DNA from 4 places in the Micromonospora olivasterospora genome. Region 3 is predicted to be linked to each of the others. Evidence: riboswitches for the same ligand, from Rfam matches in the RefSeq annotation. Region 3 holds a riboswitch; each other region holds the start of a gene.
What was found. A riboswitch is a leader RNA that binds a small molecule or an ion and turns the genes downstream of it on or off. The one in region 3 is predicted to bind cyclic di-AMP.

Region 1 (6,931 bases), 2.3 Mb from region 3:
CGCACGTCGGCCTGCTCACGCTACCGGTACCCGGTGGGGGTATCGGCGCCACGCTCGGACGGTACCATACCCCCCAGGGGTACGCTATCCTCGTTCGCATGACCGGACCGACGCCCACCCCCGTCCGCGGGTACACCGCCAGCAAGGACCAGCTGCTCGCGCGGCTCCGCCGCGTCGAGGGCCAGGTCCGCGGCATCGAGAAGATGGTCGACGAGGACCGCTACTGCATCGACGTGCTCACCCAGATCTCGGCGATCCAGGCCGCCCTGGACAAGGTCGCCCTCGGCCTGCTCGACGGGCACGCCCGGCACTGCATGCACGAGGGCGCCGCCGAGGGCCGGGCCGACGAGATGGCCACCGAAATGATGGCCGCCGTCGGCCGCCTGATGAAGCGCGGCTGACCCGCGGGAGTGGCGGCCGGTGGCCGCCGGCCCCGCCACGCCCGCGTCAGCCCTCACCAAGATCATGCTCGATCCGGGAAGCAGTGGCCTCCGAGCGGCTCGGAGGCCACTGCTTCCGCGTTCAAGCACGATCCTGCGCAGCGGCACCCGCTCCGAGGCGCACCCGGCGCAGCAGCTGGGCGTTCAGCGCCACGACGATGGTGGACGCCGACATCAGCACCGCGGCGGCGGCCGGACTCAGCGCCACCCCGGCCCGCGCCAGCGCGCCGGCGGCCAGCGGCAGCGCGACCACGTTGTAGCCGGCCGCCCAGGCAAGGTTCTGCACCATCTTCCGGTACGACGCCCGGGACAGCCGGATCACCGCGGCCACCGCGCGCGGGTCGGACGAGGCGAGCACCACCCCGGCGGACTCGATCGCCACGTCGGTGCCGGCCCCGATCGCGATGCCCACGTCGGCCCGGGCCAGCGCCGGGGCGTCGTTCACCCCGTCGCCGACCATCGCCACGGTCAGCCGTCGGCGCTGGAGGTCGGCGACCTTCTCGTCCTTGTCGGTCGGGAGCACCTCCGCGAAGACCTCGTCCAGCCCGGGCCGGAAGCCGAGGTCGGCGGCGACCGCCCGGGCCACCGGAGCGGCGTCCCCGGTGATCATGGCGATCGTCCCGACCCCCAGGGCGCGCAGCTCGTCGATCGCGGCCCGGGCCTCGGGGCGTACCTCGTCCGCCAGGGCGAACGCCGCGAGCACGGTGCGGGGCAGGCGGACCAGGTGCAGCACGGCGGCACCGCGGGCCGCCCAGTCCGCGGCGGCCCGGTGCAGCTCGGCGGGAAGGTCCGCACCCACCTCCCGCAGCAGGGCCGGCCCGCCCACCGCGTACGCCGTACCGTCGATCGTCGCCTGGACCCCCCGCCCGGGCAGCGAGCGGAACCCGGTGGCCGGTGCGGCCCCGCCGGGCGGCCCGGCGGCCGCGACGATAGCCCGGGCCAACGGGTGCTCGCTGTCGGCCTCGACCCGGGCGGCCAGCCGCAGCGCCTCGTCCTCGCCGGTCCCCGCGACGGCCGCGACACCGGTGAGCACGTGCTCGCCCCGGGTCAGCGTCCCGGTCTTGTCGAACAGCACCGCGTCGACGGTGCGCATCCGCTCCAGCGCGAGCCGGCTCTTGACGAGGACGCCGGAGCGCGCCGCGACCGCCGTGGAGAGCGCGACGACCAGCGGGATCGCCAGGCCGAGCGCGTGCGGGCAGGCGATCACCAGCACGGTGACGGTCCGCACGACGGCCTCGTCGGGGCGGCCGAGGGCGGTCCAGACCAGCACGGTCACGACGGCGGTGGCGGTGGCCACGTAGAACAGCCACGCCGCGAAGCGGTCGGCGAGCACCTGGGCCCGGCCGCTGGAGCGCTGCGCCTCGGCGACCATCCGCCGGATGCCGGCGAGGGTGGTCTCCTCGCCGAGCGCCCGCACCTCCACCCGGACCGCCGAGTCGGTCGCGACCGTGCCGGCCACGACCCGGTCCCCCGTCGACCTGGCGACCGGGCGGGACTCGCCCGTGATCATCGACTCGTCCAGCTCGGCCGCGCCCTCGACCACCCGACCGTCGGCGGGCACCCGGCCGCCGGGCCGGACCAGCAGCACGTCCCCGACGCGCAGCCCGGCCACCGGGACCCACTCGGTGTCGCCGTCCGGCCCGACCCGCTCCGCCTCGTCCGGCAGCAGGGCGGCCAGCGCGGCGAGCGATCCCCGGGCCTGCCCGACCGCCTTCATCTCCTGCCAGTGCCCCAGCAGCATGATGGTGACCAGCGCGGCCAGCTCCCACCAGAAGTCGAGCCCGAACACGCCCGCGCTGGCCGCCAGCGAGGCCGCGTACGCCACGGTGATCGCCATCGCGACCAGCAGCATCATCCCCGGCGCCCGGTCGCGCAGCTCGCGAACCGCCCCGGCCAGGAACGGCCAGCCGCCCACCAGAAGACCACCGAGCCGAGCGCCGGGCCGATCAGCGACCGGCCGGGAAACTCCGGCCGGTAGCCGAGCCACCCCGCCACCAGGTGGCTGGTGGCCACGATCGGCACGGTCAGCGCCAGGCACAGCCAGAACCGGCGACGGAACATCCCGGGGTCGTGCCCGGCGTGCCTGTCGTGGCCCATGTCCCCAACATGCCCGTTCAGCCGACCCGCCGCCGGCCGAACCACCGGCGGAACGGCGTGCAGCCCTGCACCGGCAGGTGGGGGTGGCTACGATTCCGGGGCGATGGTCATCCGGATCCTCCCCCCGGCCGCCCCGCCCGTGCGGAGCGACCATCCGTGGTGGGGCCGGACGGCGCGGACCGGGGAACCGCCGGGGCCGCCGGCCCGTGTCCCGCGCTGACACTGTTTGGAGACCGTGGATGGGTGCCGACCACAGCCGACCCGCTCCGCCCACCCCGCCCCGGGTGCGGCGGATCCTCGTCGCGACCGTGGTCCCGCTCTTCGCCCTCACCGTGATCGCCGCGCTTCTCCTCTGGCCGGGCGGCGGCGGCCCGGACACCGACGACGCCGCGGCCGTACCGCGCTACCACGGCACGGTGACCCGGGTGGTGACCGAGCCCTGCCCGCCGCAGCCCGAGAGCCCGGAGGGTGGGCCCGGGGCGGCGGAGGGCCCGTGCGGCACGGTCACCGTCCGGGTCGAGCAGGGGCCGGACGCCGGGCAGCAGGTCGAGACACCGATCCCCACCGGCCCGGGCGCCCCCACCGTCGCGGTCGACGACCGGATCGTCCTGGTACGGCTGACCGACCCGGCGGACCCGGCGGCGAGCAGCTACAACATCGCGGAGCACCAGCGCGGGAAGCCGCTGGCCTGGCTGGCGCTGGTGTTCGCCCTGGCGATCGTCGCGTTCGGCCGCTGGCGGGGGCTGGCCGCGCTGGCCGGCCTGGCCGCCAGCTTCGCGATCCTGCTGACCTTCGTGCTCCCCGGAATCGGCGACGGCGGGTCGCCGCTGCTGATCGCGATCGTCGGCTCCGCGCTGATCATGTTCGTGGTGCTCTACCTCACCCACGGGGTCAGCGCGCAGACGTCCGTGGCCGTCCTCGGCACCCTGGGCAGCCTGGTGCTCACCGGCGTCCTCGGCACCCTGGCCACCGCCGCCACCCACCTGACCGGGTACGGCACCGAGGACGCCACCACGCTGTCGATGTTCCGGGGCGACGTGGACCTGCACGGGCTGCTGCTCGCCGGCATCATCATCGGCTCGCTCGGCGTGCTCGACGACGTCACGGTGACGCAGGCCGCCACGGTGACCGAGCTGGCACACGCCAACCCCGGGCTCTCCCGGTTGCAGCTCTACCGGGCGGCCACCCGGGTCGGGCGGGCGCACATCGCCTCGACCGTGAACACCATCGTGCTGGCGTACGCGGGCGCGTCGCTGCCGCTGTTGCTCCTGCTCACGGCCGATTCCCGGCCGGTGACGGAGCTCCTGACGAGCGAGTTCCTGGCACAGGAGATCGTCCGCAGCGCGGTCGCCACGCTGGGCCTGGTCGCCGCCGTACCACTGACGACCGGCCTGGCCGCGGTGGTCACCGCGGCCGGCCGCGCCGACCCGGACCGCGCTGCGGCCGACGACCCGCCCGCCGCCGTGCCGGCCTCGCGTACGCCCGTCGCCGGCGGCCGTCCCAACCAGCGGGAGTTGGCGCTGGAGGCGTTGAGCGGGGGAGGGGCCCCGGACGGGCCGGGCCGCCCGAGGCCCGGGCGAGGAGACCGAGAGGGGAGCACGGACGCCGCATGGTGACACTACTCAACGTGACCGCTCCCGGCGCGCAACGTGCGAAACGCGTCACTGATTACCGAAAGCAATTACGAAATGACGCACTTTGCGGACTTCCGGGCGTAGATCCCCAGGAGGACCGTCAGGTAACCTCGCTGCCGGTCACCGCCGAAGGCGCGCAGCGGCGTCTGCGGTGCCACCGCCAAATCGCCGCGAGGCGAGCCGGGGAACCAGGTACCCGGGGTGAATCCGCGACCGCGGTAGGGGCCACTTCCGCCCCGAACCCGTCAGCTAACCCGGTCGGCGGACGACGGAAGGGAACACTGTGACGGCACCCCTGCGCCGCTGGTTGACACCCGTGATGGCCGTGCTCGCGGCCCTGGCGATCGTCGCCGGGCCGGCCGCCCCAGCGATGGGCGAGCCCTCCGGCCCCACCCCGTCCGGGCACGAGGAGGACGACGAGCCCCAGCTGATCACCGAAGTCATCGAGGCCGCCAACCGCGAGTACAGCCAGGCCAAGGCGAAGCTGACGAAGTCCAAGCAGCGCCAGCAGCAGTACGCCCTGGAGGTGCAGCGGGCCCAGGACGAGCTGGAGGCCCTCGCGCCGCAGGTCAGCGAGCTGGCCGCCCAGGCGTACCGGACCGGACGGGTCGGCGCCATGGCGGCGCTGCTGGAGAGCCGGAATCCGGACTCGTTCGTCCAGCGCGCGTCCGCCCTCGACCAGCTAAACATGATCAACGCGCAGAAGCTGGCCAAGGTGAACGCGGTCAAGACCGCGGCGGAGCAGGCCAAGCTCGCGCTCGACGTCGAGGTCCGCGAGCAGCAGAAGCAGACGGCGATCATGGCCAAGAAGAAGTACGACGCGGAGAAGGCCCTCGCGCTGGTCGGCGGCGAGGGCTTCACCGGCGGGCTGGTCAACGCCACGTCCCCGGTCGCCAGGATGGCGCCGGGCCGCACGGCGGACGGCGGCTGGCGTCCGGAGTCGTGCAGCGAGAAGGATCCGACGACCTCGGGCTGCATCACCCCGCGCACGCTGCACGCGTACAGGGAGGTCAAGCGGGTCGGTTTCAACCGCTTCGTGGGCTGCTACCGGCCAGGCGGGCCGTGGGAGCACCCGAAGGGCCGCGCCTGCGACTGGTCGCTGCAGAGGAGCGGCTTCAGCCCCTGGCACAACAACGACACCCGGATGTACGGCAACAACCTCGCCGCGTTCCTCATCCGCAACGCCGACCGACTGGGCATCTACTACGTCATCTGGAACCGCCAGATCTGGTTCCCGGCGACCGGGTGGAAGTCCTACAGCGGCCCGTCCAACCACACGGATCACGTACACATGTCGCTGCTGTAGACGCCGTCACGCCGACGAGGGCCGTCCCGTGCGGGACGGCCCTCGTTCGCGTCGGGCGCGGCGGCGGCCGCCTCTCGGGCGCCCAGGACGGGCCAGCCGGCGGGCCGGCGGCCCGTTCCCGTGCGGCCGGGGCGGGTCAGGCGGCGGCCGGCGGCCGGGCCGCACCGCCAGCCGGGGATTCGGCCGCATCGGCTCCCGCCCCGACCGGCACCGCGGCCACCATCCGCGCCTCGCCCGCGCTGAGCCGGTACGACAGGCCGACGACCGCGCACCGCCCGGCGGCGACCTCGGCGGCCAGCACGGACGAGCGGGCCAGCAGCGCCTCGACGGTGTGCGCGATGTGGATGTCGACGATTCCGTCGAGGTCCTCGACCCCCCGCTCGGCGGCCCGGCCCAGGCTGGGCAGCACGGCGTCCACCACCGCCCCCAGGTGACCGGCCGGTGCCACGCCCGTGCTCGCGGCCGCCCTGGCCGCCTGCACGGCGCCGCAGGAGTCGTGCCCGAGCACGACGACCAGCGGGGTGCCCAGCACGGTCACCGCGTACTCGACGCTGCCCAGCACCTCGGGGCCGGCGGTGTGCCCGGCCGTGCGGACCACGAAGAGGTCGCCCAGACCCCGGTCGAAGATGATCTCGGCGGCCAGCCGGGAGTCGGAGCAGCCGACGATCACCGCGAACGGGTGCTGGCCGCCCGCGAGGGCGGCCCGGTGGTCGGCGTCCTGGTTCGGGTGGTGCGGCGTGCCGGTGACGAACCGGCGGTTGCCGGCGAGCAGTTCGGCGAGGGCCTGCTCCGGAGTGGGCGGGGAGCCGGCGGCGGGCTCACGGCCGGTCGACCGGGGAACCGTTTGAGTCATTGGAAATCCTGCCTGTTGCATGCCCATCACCTCGCGCTTCACCCGTCGGCCGCGGCGCCGATCGTGGCGGACGCGCCGTCGCCCCACCGTCACACGCAGCCAAAGGCACGTCAAGCATTACGTGATATGCATTTCATACGTTGAGCCGGGCGCGCGGATGGCGGCAGGCGCGTACCCCGGATGCCCGGAGCCATACCATGTCGGGCATGGCGACGACAGACGGGAACGGAAGCACCCGAAACTGGACCTTCCTCACCAACCACGCGCACGTCCTGCTCGCCATCGCCCGCAATCCCACCGCCCGGCTGCGGGACGTCGCCGACGAGGTGGGCGTGACGGAGCGGGCGGCGCAGGCGATCGTGGCGGACCTGGAGGCCGGCGGGTACCTGCACCGGACCCGGGTGGGCCGGCGCAACGAGTACACAGTGAACCCCAGTGGCCACTTCCGCCACCCGGCGGAGTCGTACCGCCAGATCGGCGACCTGCTCGCCCTCTTCACCGGCAACCCGGAGGAGGAGAGCGCGGCCCCGTGACCCCGCCGTCGTGAGGGTCACCGGTTCGGTGGGTCGACCGCCCCGGCCTGATCGCCGTGCGCAGCCCC
Region 2 (6,931 bases), 3.6 Mb from region 3:
GACCCGGACTTCGCCGCCACCGACGACTGCGGCGTGGTGCTGCGCTACCTGCCCGGCACCCCGATCAAGGTGATCGACGGCTCGGACGAGAACATCAAGGTCACCCACCCGGTCGACGTGCACCTGGCCGACAAGCTGTTCCAGCTCGCCGCCGCGCAGGCGCCCCGGCTCACCGACCAGCGCGCCTACACCGAGGAGCTGACCGGCCGGACCGTCGTCGTCTTCGGCGGCAGCTACGGCATCGGCCACGAGCTGACCGAGCTGGCCCGCGGCTACGGCGCGCAGGTCTTCCCGTTCAGCCGCTCCACCACCGGCACCCACGTCGAGCGCGCCGAGGACGTCGAGGCCGCGCTGAAATCCGCCTTCGAGGCCACCGGCCGGATCGACCACGTGGTCGTCACCGCCGGCATCCTGGAGAAGGGCGAGCTGACCGAGATGGACCAGGAGACGATGGACCGGGTCCTGAACGTCAACTTCGTGGGCCCGGTCACCATCGCCCGGCAGTCCCTGCCCTACCTGCAGCAGACCAAGGGTCAGCTGCTGCTGTACACCTCCAGCTCGTACACCCGGGGCCGGGCCCGCTACGCGCTCTACTCGGCGACCAAGGCCGCCCTGGTCAACCTGACCCAGGCCCTCGCCGACGAGTGGGCCGACTACGGCGTACGGGTCAACTGCATCAACCCGGAGCGCACCGCCACCCCGATGCGCACCAAGGCGTTCGGCGAGGAGCCGGAGCACACCCTGCTCGCCGCCGAGACGGTCGCCCAGTCGTCGCTGGACGTGCTGATCTCGGAGCTCACCGGCCAGGTCATCGACGTACGCCGGGCGCCGGGCGAGGCGCCCGCGGCGGGCATCCCCGGCCAGGCCGGCAAGCCGGCGACCCCGGCGGCGGCCGGCTGAGCCGCTGGCGGGTCTCTGGCGGGAGAAGCGGGTAGCGACATGCGTGGTGACCTGGTCAGGAAGCTCACCGCCCGGGCGGCGGCCACCGGCCTGGCGGTGCTGGCGTTCCTCGTCCTCGCGCTCACCGGCGCGACCGGCTGGGGGCTGGCGCTCGCGGTGGCCGCCCTCGCCGCCGCCGGCTGGGAGCGCCGGGTCCGGGCGGCGGCCGACAGCACCGCCGAGGCCGTGCTGCTCGCCGCCGGCATCCTGGTCGGATACGCCCGCCGGCTCGACGCCGGGTTCGACCCGGCCCTGGCCGTCACCGCGCTCGTCCTGCTGGGGCTCGTGCTGCTCGTCGGCCCGCTGCGGCAGGCCGGCAACCTGGAGACCCGGGCGGCCAACCTGCCGGTGCGGTCGTGGACCCCGCTGGTCGCCGCCCGCCTGGGCGACGTCCTGCTGGGGCTGCTCGCCGGCACCGCCCTGGCCGCCGCGCTCACGCTGCCCGCCGTGGTCCCGCTGGTGGCGGCCCTGCTCGTCGGCGGCGCCGCCGGGGCGGTCGCCCTGAACCTGGCCCTCCGGCGGTTCCGCCCGCCGGCGGGTGGCGGGGCGGTGACCCGGGCGCTGCGCCGCCACCAGCCGGAGTTCCTGCTGCACTTCTCCGCCCCGCCCGGCTCGGAGTACCAGGTCACCATGTGGCTGCCGTACCTGGAGCGGATCGGTCGGCCGTTCCTGGTGATGGTCCGGGAGCCGGAGTTCCTCGCCCCGATCGCGGCGGCCACCACGGCCCCCGTGGTCTACTGCCCGACCCTCAAGTCGATGGACGAGGCGCTGGTGCCGAGCCTGAAGGTGGCGTTCTACGTCAACCACGGGGCGAAGAACAGCCACTGCATCCGGTTCTCCCAGCTCACCCACATCCAGATCCACCACGGCGACAGCGACAAGGCGCCGAGCGCCAACCCGGTCTCGGCGGTCTTCGACCGGATCTTCGTGGCCGGCCCGGCCGCCGTCGACCGGTACGCCCGCGCCGGCGTGGAGATCCCGGCCGAGAAGTTCGTCGTGGTCGGCCGCCCCCAGGTCGAGTCGATCGAGGTACGCCCGACGCCCGCCACCGGCCTGCCGAACCCGATCGTGCTGTACACCCCGACGTGGACCGGGCACCACGCCGACGCGAACTACTGCTCGCTGCCGGTCGGCGAGACGATCGTCCGGGGGCTGCTGGCCCGGGGCGCCACGGTGATCCTGCGCGCCCACCCGTACACCTCGCAGAACCCGGCGTCGGCCCGGCAGCTCGCCCGGCTGGAGGAGCTGCTCGCCGCCGACCACGCGCGGACCGGCCGCCAGCACGTCTGGGGCGCGGCGGCCAGCCGGGGGTTGTCCCTGGTCGACTGCGTCAACCGCTCCGACGCGCTCGTCTCGGACGTGTCCGGGGTGATCTCCGACTACCTCTACTCCGCCAAGCCGTACGCGGTGACGGACATGGGCGGCGACGGCGACCGGTTCGTCGAGCGGTTCCCGCTGGCCGGGGCGGGCTACGTGCTGCACCGGGACGCGGGCAACCTCGACGAGGTGCTCGGGCGGCTGCTGGACACCGACCCGGCGGCGGCGGCCCGGTGGACGACGCGGGCCCGGTACCTGGGCGACTTCCCGGCCGAGGCGTACGCCGAGGCGTTCCTCGCGGCGGCCCGGCGGGAGCTGGAGCCGGGCGAGCGGAACGCGGCGCCCGCGCCGCGTGCCGCCGAGTCCGTCGCCCACGAGGGCTCCCCCTGTCCCCGACGGCCTGACCCGGCGCCCTCAGCCGCCACCGGCCGTCCTCGCGGCGCAGCCCGGCGTCCACCGCCGGGTCGTCGGGGGCGAGGGCCCGGACCGGGAGACGACACCGGGCGCCGGCTCGGGGGAGCCGGCGCCCGGTGTGGGGAGGAGGGTGTCAGGCCGAGTAGCCGCGGGTGGCGGCCCAGTTCGCCAGGGCGATCGTGCTGATCCAGTACGACGGCACGGCCGGGTTGGCCGAGTCGGCGATCTTCACCGTGCGGCCCTGGTCCTCGTACCCGACGACGGCGATGTAGTGGCCGCCGGGGAACGAGTGCCAGCCCCCGTCGACGTCGGTGGCGTCGCCGGCGATGTTCACCACGACGCCCCGCCCGGCCGAGATCGCGTTGACCACGTCGGACTGGAGCTGGTCCATCTGCGCCGGGGTGGCGGCGTTGCCCGGGATCATCCGGGTCTTGTACGGGTTGCCCTTGACCATCTGGTTGAGCACCCGGGTGGTGTCCTCGGCCGAGTTGGTGCCCATCTCGGTGGTGCCGAGCTTGGCGCCCAACGTGCCCTGGTCGCTGTCGATGCCGGTGGCCGAGAGCGCGTTGCGCACGGCGGCGGGACCGCAGTTGTAGTAGGTCGTCTGCGCCTGGTAGTCGTAGTCGAGGACCTTGGACGACGGCGGCTTCGGGGCGGCCGGCTTCGACGCGGTCGGCTTGGGGGCCGCCGCGGCAGTCAGGTCCGGGTTCGGCGCGGCCGAGGTGGCGCTCGGCGAGGCGCTGGGCGCCACCTCGGCCGCGGCCCGTGCCTGGCTCCGGGTCGCCGTGTCGTCGAGGCGGGGGGCGATCTCGGCGACGGCCGTCGTGGTCTGCCGGGGGGCGGCGGCGTCGTCGCCGTTGGCGAGCAGGGCCCCGGTGCCGGAGGCCAGCACGAGCGCCGCGGCCGAGCCGGCGACGAACTGGTACGGCCGCTCGGTGGCGAGACGGCGCAGCTGCCGCTTCAGGTTGTCGTTCACGCGTTCCTCCACGGGACGGACAACCAGGAGGTGTGATGGTGCTGCACGAGGATGGAACTCCTTCCGACACCGCCGACCGGGTTAGCTGACGGATTCGGGCGGGAAGATCGCCCTACCACGGGCCGCGGCCCGTGGATTCACCCCACACGTGCACTGGGTCCCCGGTTCGTGATGATCACGATTGAGCGGGTCGGCGCGGCGTCGCCTCTTGCGATCGGTTACCGCGCCGGACGGGCCGACACTACTGGCCGGTCGCTGGCCTGCCAACCCCACCCCACCTGCTTAAACATTTGCCGGCCGACTTTTTTGCGGCACATCTGGGAACTGACGTGACTCAATGGGATAGGCAGCCATTCCGACGCCGACGGTCGATAATCGGACAACCGGTACCGATCGTCGGGGAATTGCGGTCGGCGGGCGCACCGAATGGTGCCCGGCGCCCGTTTCCGGGGCGACGTGACCGGGCTCACGCGGCGAATCGGCCGCTCGGCCCAGGGAGCGGGCAGGGGGGGGCGGGTCAGCCGACGCGGGCCGGCCGCCACCACGCCGCCCGGGCGGGTCGCCGGGCCGCAGCCGCCGCAGGGGCGGCGAACTCCGGGGCGGGACGCGCCCGCTCGGCCGCGGTGGACGCCTCCGCCGCCAGCACCCGGGCGGCCTCGGCGGCCAGCTCGGCGTCGCGCCAGGCGGCCCGCTCCCGGTCTGCCGCCGCCAGGTAACCGGCCCGCCTGCCGTCCCGTACGGCACGGGCCAGCAGGACCTCCTGCTCGACCGGGTGCCGTCGAGGATCCCAGCAACCGCGTCCGGCGAAGACGTCGCAGAGTTGCCCGATCGACAGCTCGCCCCGCACGTGGGCGGCCGTGGCGGCATGGTGCAGCCAGCGCTCGCGGGCCGCGTACTCGGCGGGGGTGCGGGGGGTGCGCGGCGTGGGCAGGGCGCCCGCGCCCGCGAACCGGCGGGCGACGGTCTCCGCCGCGTCGTACGCCTGCCAGGCCCGCTCGACGGCCTCCTGGGCGGCGAGCCACGCGTCACGGCGGCGGCGGGCGGTCCGGGCGGCCCCGGCGGCGGCCACCGCCACCTCCTCGGCGTACCGGCGCAGGTCGGCGCGCTCCTCGGCGGCGGCGAGGTCGGCGGCGGACGGGACGAGGTCCTCCGCCGGCCGGTCCCGATGCGGGCGGGCGACCAGGACGGTGAGCACGGTCAGCGCCAACGCGAGCAGAACCAACCAGATGGCGGCGGCCTGCGGCACCTCGATCAGGAACTGGTAGAGGACGATGTCCATCGCGGCACCTCACGGGGGATGGATGCGGTAGCGGGTTCCGCGCCGCCGGACCGGGTGGCCCGGCGACCCGGCCGAAGGCCGGGCCGGCGCGGGAAACGGGTGCTGCTGGAGCGTGGTGGGCGCGGGCTCCGCCCGCGGGGCGTCAGGCGCGCGGGGGCGCGCGGGGACCGGACGCGGCGGGGGCGAGCCCGCGCGGCACCCGGCCGGGCGCGGTCGCCCGGGTCACGGCATGCCCGGCGCGGCTCGGCGGCGGGAGCGCCTCGGCCGGCAGTGCGACACCGGGGTCGGTGCTCGCCGTCGCCGGGCCGGCGGGCCGGTCGCCGACGCTGGGGTGACCGACGGCGGCGACGCGCTCCGCGACGCTGACGGCGGCGACGGGGAGGCCGGCGGCCGGGGACCAGGCCGCGGCGGACGCGGGGGCGGCGACGGGGGCGGCGACGGGGCCACCGCGTCGAACGGCAGCGATCCGGCCCCGAGCGAGAAGGCGACGGCGACCGCGAGGCTGGCCAGCATCCGGGCGGCCCAGCGCGCGACCCACCACAGAGGACAGCTCGGCGAGTCGGGCAGCACCCGTCCACGCTACCGTCGCCGACCGTGCGGCGCACGGACGCCGGGCGCGTCGGCGTGTCCCGCCCGTCGCGGCTCGACGGTTGTCAGTCCAACCCCGGACGGGCCACCTCGGCCGCATATGGAGCTGCCCGCACAAGCGGGGCAGCGCCCGGGCGCAGCGGCGGGCCGGCGCAGCCCCCGGGGGCACCGTCCGGGCGCCGAACCGTCTCCGGGCGCACAGACGGGGCAGCTCCACAGCACCGACGGTCGGTGGGCCGGCACGCGTGGACGCTCGGCGGGACGGGGGCGGTCAGCGCTCCGGGAGGGCGACGTACTCGCGGGGGCGCTCGCGCGGGCGCGGGACCGGCGGCGGCGCGACGGCGGGCCCGCGGGCCCGGCGCTCGGGGGCCGGGGCCGCCGGGGCCGGCCGAGCCGGCGGGTCAGGGGCACCTCGACGAAGCGGTGCAGCAGCGCGGCCAGCCCCAGGTTCACCAGCAGGAACCCGACCGCGGCCAGCGGCCCCCACCAGCCGGGCAGGCCCGCGCCGAGCCGGCCGGCGAGCCGCAGGACGGTGATCATGACGAAGACGTGCACCAGGTAGAAGGCGAAGGAGACCTCGCCGAGCCAGACCATCGGGCGGGTGCGCCAGGGCGTCCGCGCGCCGCGCACGTCCGCGTCGGCCGCGGCCGTGATGACCAGCAGGTACGCCGCGGCGAGCAGCGCCGCCCAGAGCTCGGCGCGGACCCACTGGGCGGCGACGACCCAGGTGGCCGCGAAGATCAGGCTGGCCGCCGTGAGCCCGGGGCCCCGCCAGCGGCCCCGGCGCAGCAGCTCGGCCGCGGCGACGCCCATCCAGAACTCCAGCGAGCGCACGACCGGGAAGATCTGGGTGAACCACCAGGTGCTCTCCTGCGGCACCAGGCGCTGGCCGGGCCAGAGCGCCAGGATCAGCAGGGGCACCGCGACGACCACCGCCCACAGCGCCCCGGTGCGCGCCCGCCGCACCAGCGGCAACGCGAACGGCAGGCAGAGGTAGAAGAACAGCTCGCAGGAGAGCGACCAGCTCACCGAGTTGACGCTGTAGAAGTACCCCGGGGTCGGGTCCCAGGCCTGGACGAGCAGCAGGTTCTCCACGGCGGCGCGGACGTTCACCGGCTCGGCGAACAGCCAGACCCCGGTCAACAGCACCACCGCCCACATCAGCAGGTGGTTGGGGTAGACCTTGGCGAGCCGGCGGCGCCAGAAGTCCCGTCGGCGCTCCCCGTCCCGGGCCGACCAGACCAGCACGAAGCCGCTGAGGATGAAGAAGAACTCCACCCCGGACAGGCCGAGGGTGAACGCCCAGTCGACGACGGCCTGGTGCTCGGGCTCGGCGACGACCCGCATCGTGCCGACGTGGTAGCCGAAGACCAGCAGGGCCGCGACCCAGCGCAGCCCGGTCAACGAGGGTAGCCGGT
Region 3 (6,931 bases):
AGAGCATCCTGTCCAACGTGGAGATCGCCAGCGAGCTGTCGCTGTCGGTCAACACCGTCAAGACGCACGTCCGCAACATCTACCGCAAGCTGGACGCCACCCGGCGCCGGGAGGCCGTGCGCCGGGCCCGCGAGCTGCGACTGCTCTGAGCCGCCCGCTCACGCGGTGGCCGCCTGGTCGACGGCGGCGAGCAGGTCGGGCAGCGCGTACCCGCCCTCGTAGCGGACGTCGTTGACGAACAGCGTCGGCGCGCCGGCCACGCCGCTGCGGATGCCGCCGACGAAGTCCTGCCGGACCCGGTCGGCGTGGGCGTGCCGCGCCACCTCGGCGCCCACCTCGTCGGCGGGCAGCCCGAGCTGTTCCACGCCGAGCGACAGGTGCACCGGGTCGAGCTGGTCCTGGTGCTGGTACAGCCAGTCGTGCATGTCCCAGAACCGGCCCCGCCGAGCGGCGGCCTCGGCGGCCTCGGCGGCGCTGTCCGCGTACGGGTGGACGTTGCTGATGGGGAAGTGCCGGTAGACGTGCCGCACCACGTCGGCCCGCTGGCGCAGCAGTTCCGCGAGATTCGGGTACGCCAGGCCACAGTAGTGGCACTGGAAGTCGCCGTACTCGACGAGGGTAACCGGGGCGTCCACCGGCCCCCGGGCGTGGTCGGCCTCGGTCACCGGCACCCGCAGCCGGGGTGTGACCTGCAACGGCGTCGTCATGATCGGCATCCTCCCGCCGGGCCGGGTGAGGGCGGCTCACCCGGCCCGGGTGGTTCCCCCGGGCTCAGCCCGACACGGTCAGGTGGTTGTGCACGGTGTGGATGCCGGGGGCCGACCAGACGATCCGCTCGATCTCCTCGCGCTCGGGCACCGAGTGGACCAGTCCCTCCAGCCGTACGGTGTCGCCGCGCACGAGGACGGTGACCCGCTCCCCGTTCACGGCCGCGTTGCGGGCCAGCGCGTCGACGATCCGGTCGGTCAGCTCGTTGGCGTCCGGCCGCAGCGTCGGTCGCACCGTCACGCCGTTGCTGAGCCCGCGTACGCCGGTGAGCCGGCCCACCGCCCGCTCCACGGCCCGGCGCTGGTACTCCCACTCCACCTCGCCGTGCAGCGTCACCCACCCGTTCGAGACGGTGACGTCGATCGGCTCCACCGGCACGAACGCGTCCCACTCCAGCGCCCGGCCGACCGCCGTGGCGAGTTCCGCGTCGGTGCGCTGGGACGGCCCGGGGAGCCGGACGGTGACGTCGTTGGCGACCGCCCGGACCCGGGCGACCCGGTGCGCGGCGCGCTCCGCCGCGTACTTCTTGGCGTAGCTGTCGACCCAGCCGGTCAGCGTGACCACGCCCTCGGTGACGGTCACGCCGATCTCGTTCGGTCGGACCCGCGGCTCCCAGGTCAGCTCGTCCAGCACGTCGGACTGGATGTCCTGGTCGGTACGGGTGGTCGTCGAGGTGGCCATCGCTCGCTCCTCCCGGTGTGTCGGTGCCGGTCCGCCGGGCGTACGCCCGCGGGTCCGAGCCTGCCGCCGGCCCGGGTGAACCGGACTCACCCCGCCCGGGTGAGGGGCGCGGGCATCGACAGGGCTCGGTGCGTCCGGCACGATCTGGGGCGAGGCGACGGCGGTCGGGGCGGGAGTGGCGATGAGCGCGGTTGACGAGGCGATCCCTACGCCCGCGCCCGCGCGGCCGGGGCGGTCGGGGGCGGCGGCCGTGCGGGTGGCGCGGCTGGTCCGGCACGAGTGGACCCTCGCGGTGCTCGGCTCGCTGGTGCTCGCGGCGGCGCTGACCTGGCCGACGCTGCGCCACCCGGCCACCACCATCCCGCAGGACGCCGGTGACCCCACCCTCCAGGCGTGGCAGGTGGCCTGGGGCGGGCACGCCCTGCTCACCGACCCGGCCGGCCTCTGGCACTCCAAGTCGTCCCGGTGGCCCTGGTGCTCGCGGGGGGCGGCCCGGGCGTCGTTTCCGGCGCCCGGGCCGGTCGTCAGCCGTCCAGGCCGACGGGGGAGTTGGGCCGGTCGACGTCGACGAACTCGACGTCGTCCACGTCGTACCCGGTCCGGCTCCCGGCCGCGCGGGCGGCCGAGCCGGCGGCCCAGCCGATCGCCGCGCCCACGAGCGCGGCGCTGATCAGCAGGGCCCAGGGCAGTGCCGGGCGGCGCCCGGCGAGCGCGTCGAACGCCAGCACCGCGCGGCGGCGGGCCTCGTCGGCGGCGGAGCCGACCAGGTCACCGGCCTCCCCGGCCAGGCCCGAGCCGCCCCGGCGGGCCGAGCGGGCGGTGTCCCGGACGGTGTCCCCGGCGGAGCTGGCGGCGGAGAGCAGGTGCTGCCAGGCCTGGTCCGCGATCCGCTCGGGTCTGCTGCGGCGTTCCAGCAGGTTCGTTCCCAACATGGTCATACCTCCTCGGGGTGCCACCCGGGCAGTGCCCCACCCGTCGCCGCCGCAAACCCGGACGCGCGGGCCGGCGGCCGTCCCCGCCGACGGGGCGCGCCCGGTACGGCGGGTGCGCGCGATCGTCGGTGGAGACCGCTACCCTGGGGCGGCGAGACCGGCCCCGGGGTCGGTCGTGTGCCGAACCAGATGTGATCCGAAGCAGATGTGAATAGTCCGGATGGGGCGCTTTCTCCGCCCTGATCCACAGATTGCTCATCCTGAGGGGTGGCGACCGAGGCCGTCGGAGGAATACTCTCGGTCGCGGCCCGCGTACTGATGAGGCGCCCGTGATCGGGCGAGTGGAGGTGCTCGCGTGAGCCTGTCGATCGTGAAGTCGGTACTGTCCGGTGGTGTCGTCGAGATCGCCCCGCGCGGTGAGATCGACGTCGACACCGCGTACGAGGTGCGCGAAGCCATCGCCGAGGTGCTCGCCAAGGGGCGTCCCACCCGGATCGAGCTCAACATGCGCCTCGTCACGTTCATCGACTCCGTCGGCATCAGCGCGATGGTGGCCGGCTTCCAGACCGCGGAGGTCAGCGGCGTGAAGCTGGTCGTCACCGAGCCGAGCCGGTTCGTCCACCGTCAGCTCTGGGTGACCGGCCTGCTCGGCCTGTTCGGCGCCCCGGAGCCCTACTACGCCGGCAACGCCACCCCGGAGGTCCTGCCGGGCGCCTGACCGCGCCGGGCCCTTTTGTCGTCGGCTCCGCTGGGGGATGATCGTGGGCGTGCTGCGGCGTGACACCTTCCAGTACTCCGTCCAGGCGCGCTGCCCGCGCGCCGAGGCGGTGGCGCTGCTCGGCGACCTGTCCCGGCAGGGCGAGCTGCACCCGCTGATCACGCGGGTGCGCCGGCTGCCGCCCCGGCCGGGCGCCCGGGCCAGCTACGCGATCACCGACCGGCTCGCCGCCGGTCCGCTGCGCTTCACGACGACGTACCAGGCAGACGTCCTGGTGGTGACCGAGGACGAGATCGTCATAGTGGCCCGGCAGTGGCCGGCCACGACGGTGCGCAACCACACCCGGCTGCGCGACGAGCCGGGCGGCGTGGTCCGGATCGACGTCGAGATCACGCTCGGCGCCCCCGCCCCGCTGTTCGGGTACGCCTTCCGGCAGGCCCGCTCGGCGCACCTCGGCCTGGCCCGCCGGCTCGCCGAGGTGCTGGACCGCCCGCCGGGCGGTTCCTCGCCGGCCTGAGCGGGGCCGGTGGCGACGCGCCGGCGGGCGGCAGCGCGGTGCAGGGTGAGCAGGGCCTTACGGGCGCGGGGCGGGAGTCGGGTCAGTACACCGACAGGTGCACGTGGTTGGTGTGGTCGCTCGACGGATCCCCGTTGCCACCGCTGTACGCCTTCCAGCCGCTGCTGGGCAGCCAGATCTGCTTGAACCAGATGACGTACAGCACGGCGAGGTTGTCCGCGTTGCGCACGAAGTACGCCGCCAGGTTGTTGCCGTACGTGCGGTCCCCGCCGCTGGCCACGCCGCCGAAGCCGCCCGTCTGTGCGGCGAAGTCGCAGGCCCGCCCCTTGGGGTGCTCGCCGGAGCCGCCCGAGCGGTAGCAGGAGACGTACCGGGTGAAGCCGGCCGCCTTGGCCTGCTGGAGCGCGTGCAACGTGCGGGGGGTGATGCAGCCGTTGGCCGGGGTCGGGTCGTTCACGCTGCACGACTCGGCGGGCCAGGACCCGTCGGGGTTGCGCTTCGCGGGGGAGGCGGTGGCGCCGGAGGTGCCGCCGGGGCTCGACCCGCCGCCGGCCCGCTCGTTGGCCACGGCCAGGGCCCGCTCGGCCTGCTCCTTGCGCTTGCCCATCACGGCGACCTGCCGGCGCTGCTCGCGGATCTCCCCGTCCAGCGCCTGCCGCGTCCGGTTCGCCTGGTCCCGGGCCGCCAGCAGGTCGCGCAGGGCGCGGTCCTCGTTGCTGGCCACCTGGTCGAGCGCCGCCGCCCGGTCCATGAACCCCTCGGGCGAGTTGCTGTTCAGCAGCGCCGACACCGCCCGGAGCCGGCCCGTCTTGTACGCCACACCGGCAATCTCACCGACCCTGCTGTCACGCACGGTCAGCTCCGCCTCGATCGTCTTGAGCTGGGCGCCGAGCTGCTGCTGCCGCTGCACCGAGCGGTTCAGGGCGGCCTTGGCGTCGAGGTAGCCCTTGCTGGCCGCCTCCAGCGCGGCGCGCAGCGCCGGGGTGCCGCCCTCGTCGTCCTGCCCCGGCGCGGCGGCGAGCAGCCCGGCGGGCGGCGCCGCCTGTGCCGGGGTGTCGCCCGCCGGGACGACCGCGAGGCCGCCGGCGAGCGTGAGCGCGAGCAGGGCCGCCACCCGGGCGGCCGTCCTTCGTACAGGTGCCACTACTGGCATGCGGATGTCCTTCCGTCAGCCGCCGACCGGGTTAGCTGACGGGTTCGGGACGGAAGATCCCTACCGCTCACGCGGATGCACCCCACGAACGTGGTTCCCCGGCTCGCCCTCGCGGGCGATTAGGCGGCGGCCGCCGCGGGCGCCGGCGGGCGCCACCGGAGCGGAGGCCGGGACCGAGCCTACCGGTGCTGGTGGGGCGGGCGCTGCGCCCGTTACGCACGGTACGCGGATCAAACCCATCAAATCCGGCATGGAGGCACAATAGCCCACCTGATCGACGGATCTGGGTATCACCAGGCGGTCGGCCCGCAGTTTCCCGGTGACGTTCCGGGTTCGACCTGTAGCGTGGCGTGCTCGATGTGAAAGTCCTCGTGCAGTGCGGTGCGGGCGGCGGTCAGCACGGCGCCCACCTCGGCGTCGGGGGCCATGGTCAGGTGCGCCGAGGCGACCTCCATCCCGGAGGTGAGCGTCCAGACGTGCAGGTCGTGCACCTCGACCACGCCGGGCACCGCGGCGAGTCGGTCGTGCACGGCGGTGACCTGCAGGTGCTCCGGGGCGGCCTGCACCAGGATCCGGACGGCGGCCCGGCCCAGCCGCCAGGTGCGGGGCAGGATGAACACGCCGATCGCGACCGCGACCAGGGGATCGGCCCACCACCAGTCGGTGGCCCAGATCAGGGCCGCCGCGGCGATCACCCCGACCGAGCCGAGCAGGTCCCCCAGCACCTCCAGGTACGCCCCGCGCAGGTTGATGCTCTCCTGCGCCCCGCCGCGCAGCAGGCCGAACGCGGCCAGGTTGGCGAGCAGGCCCAGCACCGCCACCGCCAGCATCGGGCCGGTCGTCACCTCCGGCGGGTTGCCGAACCGGCGTACCGCCTCGAGGAGGACGTACACGGCGACGCCGCTGAGCAGCAGCGCGTTGCCGAGCGCCGCGAGCACCTCCAGCCGGTACAGCCCGAAGGTGCGCTGGGGGTCGGCGGCGGCCCGGCGGGTGGCGGTGATCGCGGCGAGCGCCATGCCGATGCCGAGCACGTCGGTGAACATGTGCCCGGCGTCGGAGAGCAGCGCCAGGGAGCCGGTGGCGTACGCCGTGCCCGCCTCGACCAGCATCAGCGCGCCGAGCAGCCCGAACGCGGCCCACAGTCGGCCCCGGTGCCGCTCGGCGGCGTACGCGACGCCGTGGTGGTGGTCATGACCTGCGCCCACGCCAACACCCTCCGTCCCTGTCCCGGTGCCGGCCCAATCTATGCTCACATCGCTATGTATGCAAGTAATCGTCGGCAGTCCGACCGAGGACCCCGTCCGGGTACCCCGTCAGCCCGTCGGATCGACCGTGGTGAGGCGCTGGGTGGCCCGGGACAGCGCCACGTAGAGCGTCCGTACGCCGGAGCCCGGGTCGGCCCGGATCTCGCTCGGGGCCACCAGCACGACCCCGTCGTACTCCATGCCCTTGGCCTGGAGGCTGGTGATTACCTGCAGGCGCGGGCCGGCCTGGCCGGCGAGCCAGCCGGCGACCTCGTCCCGGCGCGGGACCGGGGTGATCACCCCGACCGTGCCCTCCACCTCGCCCAACAGCTCGGCGACCGCCGCCGCGACGGCCGGCCGCAGCTCGGCCGGCGGGACGGCGAGTCGGACCGGGTCCACGCCGGTGGAGCGGACCGCGCTGGGCAGCGCGAGGTCCGGGTAGAGCCGGCGGATCTCCGCCGCCGCCACCGCGAAGATCTCCGCGGAGTTGCGGTAGTTGGTGGTGAGGGTGAAGTGCTGCCGGCGGCGCCGGCCCAGCGCCTGGTCCCGGGACCGGGTCAGCTCCTCCTCCGCGCCCGTCCACGCCGTCTGCGCCGGGTCGCCCACCACCGTCCAGGACGCCAGCCGGCCGCGCCGGCCGATCATCCGCCACTGCATCGGCGAGACGTCCTGGGCCTCGTCGACGACCACGTGCGCGTACTCGCGGTAGTCCTCGGGGCGCTGCCGGGCCGCCTCGCGGGCCGCCCGCTGCCGCTCGGCGTACGTGCTCAGCTCCCGCACCCCGCCGGCCAGCTGGAACGGGTCCCGCTTCGGCCGGGCCGGCCGCACCGGCTTGCCGAGCAGCGCGTCCAGCTCGTCGAGCAGGGCGATGTCGGCGATCGTGAGCCCCTCGGCGTCCAGCGTCCGGTACGCGTCGGC
Region 4 (6,931 bases), 1.8 Mb from region 3:
CGGCGGCGGCGGGGTCGGGACCCCGGGCGGCTGCCGGTTGCAGCCGGTGAACGCCGGCTGGTTGTTCGCGTAGTCGGGGTCGATGGTGACCAGCCCGGTGCGCGGGGTGCCGGTCGAGTGGAACGGCGCCTTGAGCAGGTCGAAGTAGTGCGACCAGTCCCAGTACGGCCCCGGGTCCCAGTGCATGCCGGCGACCGTCGACGCCACCGTGCCCGGGACGTTGTCGTGGCCGAGAATGTGCTGCCGGTCCAGCGGGATCTGGAACTTGTGCGCCAGGTGCCGCACGAGCTTCGCCGAGGTGCGGTACATCGCCTCGGTGTACCAGGTGCCGTGGCCGGCGAAGCCCTCGTGCTCGAGGCCGATGGACTTGGCGTTGACGTACCAGTTGCCGGCGTGCCAGCCGACGTCCTTGGCCTTGATGTGCTGGGCGATGTAGCCGTCCACCGAGCGCAGCGTGTAGTGCCAGCCCAGGTAGTCGGCCCGCTTCACCAGGTTGACGCTGGGGGTGAAGTAGCCCTCCGTGTCGTGGATGATGATGTACTCGATCTTCTGGTCCGCCGGCCGGTTGGCCAGGTCGTGGTTGCCGTAGCTGCCGGCAGCGGGGCCGGTCTTCGCGTACGGTGCCGGGATCCACTCGCAGGGGAGCCCGACCGGGCACTCCAGGCCGTCCGGCCGCTCCGCGCGCCGCAGCCCGAGCCGGTTCACCGCGGACTCGTCGGGGTCGACCGCCCGCGCGGCCAGCGTCACCCGGTGACCGTCGTCGGTGGTCCGGCTCGCGCCGAGGCTGATCTGGTCGTACACCTCTGCGGCGAAGGCCGCCGCGGCGTCCTCGGTGTCCGCGCCCGAGTAGCGGGCCACCGCGCCGTACCAGGACGCCGGGTCGCTGTCCGCGCCGACCGGGCTGTTCAGTTCCTCCTGGTACGACGCGAGCAGCGCCGCCCCGCCCCGGATGTTGGTGGCCGCGTCGGCGATGAGCGCCTCCTCGCTGGCGCCGGTGAGTTCCGCGGCGGTCTCCAGGGTGTGCAGTCCGGGCAGCGCCGGGGCCGGCTCGGCCGGGCCGGACTCGGGGACCACCAGCGGCCGGGAGTCGTCGCCCCGGGGGTCCTCGCCCTCGTCGACGTGCGCGCTGGCGGCCTCGTTCGAGGCGACCCGCTCGGCGTCGGTCAGGTGCATCGGGCCGAACCCGCCGCTCGTGCTCGGGTGGCCGGCGTGGGTGTCCCAGCGGGACTCCAGGTAGGAGACGCCGAGCAACACGCTCTCCGGCACGCCGTACTCGGCCGCCGCGGCCGCGTACTGCTGCTGCCTGTCGCTGATCGCGTCGGCGGACCCGGTGCCGATCGGTTCGGCGGCGACGGGCCCGGCGGCGAAGGGTAGGACCGCGGTGGCCGCTGCCACCACGGTGGCGAGCAGGACGCGTCTGCTCGCCGGTAGGCTGGATCGGGGCATCGAACCTCCCGAGTGAGGGTCTGGGTGAGGTCACCCTCCCGCCGCCGCCCCTCGCGGTCAATACCTTTCCGGCTATCGATATTGGATGAAAAAAAGCTACGGCTGTCGCAGCCGTACGGAGTGTCACCGCCGGGCGGGTTGCGAATCGGTAACGGCCGTCTCTACTCTGGTCAATCGTCGGCCGGTCACAGCGCCGCCCATACGGGGCGGTGACGGTCCGACACCGTCGAGTCGCCTCCGGGCGATCCGGGGACCCAGGTACGCCGGGGTGAATCCGCAGCCTCGCTGCGGTAGGGCGCTCTCCCTTCCCGCCCGAACCCGTCAGCTAACCCGGTAGGCGGTACGGGAAGAAGGAGAACGGAGCCCGGTGGCACACCATGCCCCGCGGCGCCCGTCGCGCCGGTCGGCCCACGCCGACCCGGTGCCGGTTGCGCCGCGTCCACGCTGGTCACGCTTCACCACCGCCCTCGCCGCCCTCGCCGGCGCCGCCGTCGTCCTGACCGGCGCCCCGCCCGCGGCCCACGCCGAGCCGTCGGTCGCCGAGATCGAGCGGCAGATCGACGAGGACTGGAACAAGCTCGAACCGCTCATCGAGCGGCACAACGCCACCCGCCAGGACCTCGCCGCGAAGCGGAAGCAGGCCGACGCGCTCGCCCGGCAGATCGGGCCGCTGGAGCGTCAGGTGGACCAGGCGATGGCAAAGGTCAACGGCCTCGCCGTCGAGGCGTACAAGGGCGAGAACCTCTCGGCCGTGAACGCGCTGCTCGGCAGCCGCTCCGCGAGCCAGATGCTCGGGCAGTTGGAGATGCTCGACCAGTTCGCCCACCGCGAGCAGCGCGGCGTCCAGGCGGTCGTCGACCTGCGCGACCGGCTGGCCGCGAAGAAGCAGCCGCTGGACGAGATGGTCGCCCAGCTCACCCGCACCGAGGCCCAGCTCGCGGCGAAGCGCAAGCAGATCGACGACGAGATCGACCGGCTGCAGAAGCTCCGGATCAAGGTGTACGGCAACGGTGGCGGCGGGCCGCTGCGGCCCGCCCCCTGCCCGGCGACCTACCCGGGCGGCGGCGCCGGGATCGCCGTCAAGTTCGCCTGTGCCCAGATCGGCAAGCCGTACGTCTGGGGCGCCGAGGGCCCGAACGCGTACGACTGCTCCGGCCTCATGCTGGCCGCGTGGGCCAAGGCCGGCGTCTCGCTGCCGCACAACGCGGCCCGGCAGCGGGCCGTGACCGCCCGGGTGAGCCGCGCCGACCTGCGCCCCGGCGATCTCGTCTTCTACTACTCCGACCTGCACCACGTCGGCATGTACGTGGGCGGCGGCTGGGTCGTGCACGCCTCCCAGGCCGGCGCCCCGATCAAGATGAAGCACGTCGACGACGGCCAGGTCAACAGCTACGGCCGCCCCGGCTGACGGGTACGGGGCCCCTGCGGGACGGGGGCCCCTGCTCGCCGCCGGGCCGGCGTCAGCGGGTCGGCCAGGTGCGCCAGTTCTGCCAGGACCGGCTCGGGGTCGGGCCGCGTTGCCCCTGGTAGCGCGAGCCGTAGACGGCCGACCCGTACGGGTGCTCGGCCGGCGACGAGAGCCGGAAGATGCACAGCTGCCCGATCTTCATTCCGGGCCACAGGGTGATCGGCAGGTTCGCCACGTTCGACAGCTCCAGCGTGACGTGCCCGGAGAAGCCGGGGTCGATGAAGCCGGCGGTCGAGTGGGTCAGCAGCCCGAGCCGGCCCAGGCTCGACTTGCCTTCGAGGCGGCCAGCGAGCTGGTCGCCGAGCGAGATCACCTCCAGTGTCGAGGCGAGCACGAACTCGCCCGGGTGCAGCACGAACGGCTGGCCGTCGGGCACCTCCACCACCGACGTCAGGTCGTCCTGCTGCACGGAGGGGTCGATGTGCGTGTAGAGGTGGTTGTTGAAGACCCGGAAGAGCTTGTCCAGGCGTACGTCGATGCTCGACGGCTGCACCAGGGTCGGCTCGAACGGCTCCAGCGCGAGGGCGCCAGCCTTCAGCTCGCTGACGAGGTCGCGGTCGGAGAGCAGCATCGCCACACCATAGCGAGCCTGGCCGTGGGCATTGCGACCGGTTCGGGTGACATGCGTGTCGTGGACGGCGTGTCGAACATTTGTTCGATAGAATGCCGGCATGGCTTCCTGGTCCGAATTCGCCGCTGACGAGCCACGACTCGCCGACGGGATCCGCCTCCTCATGCAGCAGTACGGGCCGGGCTTCGGCTACCTGGCCACCGTCCGGGCCGACGGCGGGCCCCGGGTGCACCCGGTCTCCCCGGTCATCACCGACGAGGGTCTCTTCTGCTTCGTCATCGACTCGCCGAAACGGCGCGACCTGGAGCGCGACGGCCGCTACGCCCTGCACTCCTTCCCGCCGGAGGACAGCGACGACGAGGCGTACGTGGCGGGGCGCGCCCGGCCGGTGACCGACGAGGCGCGCGTGGCCCGGCTCGCCGAGATCGGGCGGGCCGCCCCGCAGGTCGACTGGCGGCTGTTCGAGTTCACCGTCGACGTGGCGATGCTGACCCGGCGGGGTCAGGGCGTGGGCGTGGCCGGCCCGGGCGACGGCGCGGGGCGGCCGGCCGTGCAGGTCTGGCTCGACCCCGGGCGGCCGGGGCCGCGGGTGGTGCCGCCGTCGACGTACCCGATCAACGGCCGGCCCGGCGCGCACATGGCGCCCACCGGGCGGCGGCCTGACCCCGAAGACGCCGATGCCGGCCCCGTCGTGGGCCGGCACCGGTGTGTCAGTAGCGGTGGTGCGTCAGGCCGCGCGGTAGGCGTTCCACGCGGTCAGCATCCGGCTCGCCTGACCGGGGGTGAACTGGTACATGCACGAGTCGTAGGTGTAGTCCATGAAGTTGGTGATCGGGTCCAGGCCCGTCGCGGTGCAGGTGTCCCGCCCGGTCGGGCACTGGAACGCCGGCGAGGCCTCGGCCGGGGTGTCGCCGACGCCGTCGCCGGAGCCGGTGCAGCCGCCCTGGAAGGTGTGGTACAGGTTCAGCCAGTGGCCGACCTCGTGGGTGCCCGTGTCGCCCTGGTTGTAGTTGGTGGCGGTGCCGCCCGGCAGCGACTCGCTCAGCACGACCACGCCGTCCATGCTGTTGAGCTTCTTCTGCGGGAACGTCGCCCAGCCGAGCAGGTCGTCGCTCAGCTCGCCGAGGTAGATGTTCAGCGTGTTCTTGCCGCCCTCGCGCAGGGTGGTCTTCATCGAGCGCTCAGCCGACGAGCCCTGCACGATCGGGTACCAGGCCGGGTTGGTGACCCGGTTGATCCTCTGAAGCTGGAAGCCGAAAGCGGTGGCCGCGCCGCCGGTGGCGCCGGCGTAGGCCTCGTTCAGCACGCTGATCTGCTGGGTGATCATCGAGTCCGGGATGTTGCCGCCGGCCCGGGTGCTGTCCCGCTGGATGACGTGGACGACGACCGGGATGGTCACGCTCGCCACCGGCGTGGCCCCGGCGCCGGGGCGGAAGTTGGCCCGCTCGCGCAGGGCGGCGGCCAGGTCTGCCTCGCGCTCACGGACCTGGGCGGAGGTCAGCTCGTTCGGCTCGTGCTTGGCGTGGCCACCGGCCTTGATCCGGGCGTCCGTGTGGACGTCGGCCGGCTCGACGCAGGCGTCCGACGGGGCGGCGGAGAAGGCCGAAGCGGTCGGGACGACGCCCACTGCGGCCGTACTCAGCAGCAGCGCGAGGGTCGTCGACGCGACGCCGGCGGTACGCCGGGTCAGCAGGTTGGGACGGAGTCCCATGGGCCCACCTCTTTCTGACGGCGCGACAGGGGGTATGTCACACCGGGGCTGAAATGTGAGGGTGACGCTACATCCGATCGAGGAATTTGAGAACGGCTATGTGTTGCCGGGACGAAAACTTCTCCTGGTCGAGCCGGGTGGGATGTCCGGTTTAGGGGTGCTGCGAGGGTCGGTGACGCGCCCGAGGGGGGTACCTGGGTGCAGCGCGCCGGCGAACTCAGGTACAGTGGTGCCGCCTGCGGGTGTAGTTCAATGGCAGAACATCAGCTTCCCAAGCTGACAGTGCGGGTTCGATTCCCGTCACCCGCTCCACGATCGAGGCCCTGGCCAGGACGACAGTCCCAGCCAGGGCCTTCGATGTTCCAAGGTCGAAGGATCATGCGGCGTGCCATCGGGCATCCCTGGCCGGGCAGCCCGCCGCGCCGTGGTCAGACGTCGAGATCTTGTCGGCGGCTGTGGGGTGGCGGCTGCGCCGATCGTTTCGGCAAGGCCGTCAGAGTGGGTCGAGGCGGCGCCTGAGCAGGCAAAACTCGTTGCCTTCCGGATCGGCGAGGACGTGCCAGGACGCCTCGGCGGGCTGACCGATGTCGACGAGTTTGGCCCCGGCGGCCAGGAGGCGCTCGAGCTCGGCGTCCTGATCGCGGTCGGTGGGGTTGACGTCGATGTGCAGCCGGGCACGCCCGTTCTTCGGCTCGTCGTCGCGGATGAGGAAGATCGTCGGCTGCGGGCCGCCGAACCCTTCGCGCGGGCCAATCTCCGGCCGCACGAGGATCTCATGGGCTCCCTGCAGCGAGAACAAGCTCGCAAGCTAACGGGCGAGGCGAGCGGGGGTCGAACCAATTTCGGGCTCTCGCCTGGCCGGGGCACCGGGCGAGGACCGTAGGGCGCGCAGTGGGGCAGTTTGTGAACACGGTGAGCGACGCATCCGAGCGGCGGAGCCGGGCCATGGTCTACCCCGGCCCTCGAAGCATGGAACCTGTGGCCCGAGCAGTTCCTGCACCTCTGGCAGACGGGCGGTCCGAAGTAGCAGCCAGCCTCGCCGCGAACCCGCCGCCAGGGGGCCGTGTCCAACGCCCAACTCGATTCCCGTCACCCGCTTCGGGCTTGCCGTCGAGCCGCACGATGCGGCACATGCCGGACCGGGTGCGACCGTACGGTTACGAAGGCGTGCGGTACGTCGTCGCCGTTGGCCTGTCGGCAGCCGGTCTCCTCCCGCTCTGCGGCCTTCCCGAACTCGGCCTGCCTGGGCCGCGGTCCTGGACGCCCTCAATTCGTACCGCTGACCGCCGCTCGGACCAGCACGCCAAGACTCGGATGCCGATCCGGCGGGAACGGGTACGGCGATGGCCGCAGCAGCGTGCGGCCATCCCCGGCAGAGTCGACGGTTCAGCAGGTGGTGTTGCGGGCCGGGACCCAACCGTCCAGTGCGGGGTCTTCGGCGCCGTGCCCGTAGATCCAGACATCGTCGTCGATGCCCCAGGCCTGGCCGTGCCAGCGGAACCCGCGCCCTGCCGTCAGGGTGCGCAGAATGAACGAGCTCTGCGGCGCGGCCCGGAGCCAGGTGTTCTCCCTGAGGTTGCAGACGAAGCCGGGCGCGTCGCTGGCCGAGGCCGGGGCGGCCGCCACTGCCGTGCCGGTGAGAATGACAGCCCCGGCCGTCAGTGCGTGCAAGAGTCGGCGTTTCACTCGTGTCCTTTCGGTCTGGCCCGTGACGCTGTCCATTGTCGACAATGCG

Region 1: another riboswitch for cyclic di-AMP. It lies ahead of JD77_RS15060 (coiled-coil domain-containing protein); the one in region 3 lies ahead of JD77_RS04145 (coiled-coil domain-containing protein).
Region 2: another riboswitch for cyclic di-AMP. It lies ahead of JD77_RS21165 (C39 family peptidase); the one in region 3 lies ahead of JD77_RS04145 (coiled-coil domain-containing protein).
Region 4: another riboswitch for cyclic di-AMP. It lies ahead of JD77_RS12505 (C40 family peptidase); the one in region 3 lies ahead of JD77_RS04145 (coiled-coil domain-containing protein).

The regions. Positions count from the first base shown of each region.
Region 1 is NZ_VLKE01000001.1:3,291,393-3,298,323, reverse strand. It holds gene JD77_RS15075 (metal-sensitive transcriptional regulator) at 99-401, shown strand; gene JD77_RS15070 (copper-translocating P-type ATPase) at 523-2,355, opposite strand; gene JD77_RS35490 (hypothetical protein) at 2,292-2,537, opposite strand; gene JD77_RS15065 (YibE/F family protein) at 2,777-4,153, shown strand; cyclic di-AMP (ydaO/yuaA leader) riboswitch at 4,320-4,450, shown strand; gene JD77_RS15060 (coiled-coil domain-containing protein) at 4,455-5,477, shown strand; gene JD77_RS15055 (carbonic anhydrase) at 5,614-6,330, opposite strand; gene JD77_RS15050 (helix-turn-helix transcriptional regulator) at 6,528-6,863, shown strand.
Region 2 is NZ_VLKE01000001.1:4,562,779-4,569,709, reverse strand. It holds gene JD77_RS21175 (bifunctional cytidylyltransferase/SDR family oxidoreductase) at 1-900, shown strand, start outside; partial or broken gene JD77_RS21170 (CDP-glycerol glycerophosphotransferase family protein) at 940-2,628, shown strand; gene JD77_RS21165 (C39 family peptidase) at 2,804-3,658, opposite strand; cyclic di-AMP (ydaO/yuaA leader) riboswitch at 3,702-3,844, opposite strand; gene JD77_RS21160 (hypothetical protein) at 4,164-4,925, opposite strand; gene JD77_RS21150 (acyltransferase family protein) at 5,505-6,931, opposite strand, start outside.
Region 3 is NZ_VLKE01000001.1:973,733-980,663, reverse strand. It holds partial or broken gene JD77_RS04180 (helix-turn-helix transcriptional regulator) at 1-149, shown strand, start outside; gene JD77_RS04175 (DsbA family protein) at 159-707, opposite strand; gene JD77_RS04170 (BON domain-containing protein) at 772-1,449, opposite strand; partial or broken gene JD77_RS33335 (hypothetical protein) at 1,631-1,909, shown strand; gene JD77_RS04160 (hypothetical protein) at 1,974-2,381, opposite strand; gene JD77_RS04155 (STAS domain-containing protein) at 2,737-3,099, shown strand; gene JD77_RS04150 (SRPBCC family protein) at 3,149-3,616, shown strand; gene JD77_RS04145 (coiled-coil domain-containing protein) at 3,699-4,769, opposite strand; cyclic di-AMP (ydaO/yuaA leader) riboswitch at 4,774-4,905, opposite strand; gene JD77_RS04140 (cation diffusion facilitator family transporter) at 5,060-5,974, opposite strand; gene JD77_RS04135 (HelD family protein) at 6,083-6,931, opposite strand, start outside.
Region 4 is NZ_VLKE01000001.1:2,737,078-2,744,008, forward strand. It holds gene JD77_RS12500 (N-acetylmuramoyl-L-alanine amidase) at 1-1,446, opposite strand, end outside; cyclic di-AMP (ydaO/yuaA leader) riboswitch at 1,661-1,801, shown strand; gene JD77_RS12505 (C40 family peptidase) at 1,814-2,854, shown strand; gene dcd (dCTP deaminase) at 2,907-3,485, opposite strand; partial or broken gene JD77_RS12515 (pyridoxamine 5'-phosphate oxidase family protein) at 3,586-4,065, shown strand; gene JD77_RS12520 (zinc metalloprotease) at 4,213-5,196, opposite strand; tRNA gene JD77_RS12525 (tRNA-Gly) at 5,435-5,508, shown strand; gene JD77_RS12530 (VOC family protein) at 5,690-5,995, opposite strand; gene JD77_RS12535 (hypothetical protein) at 6,583-6,918, opposite strand.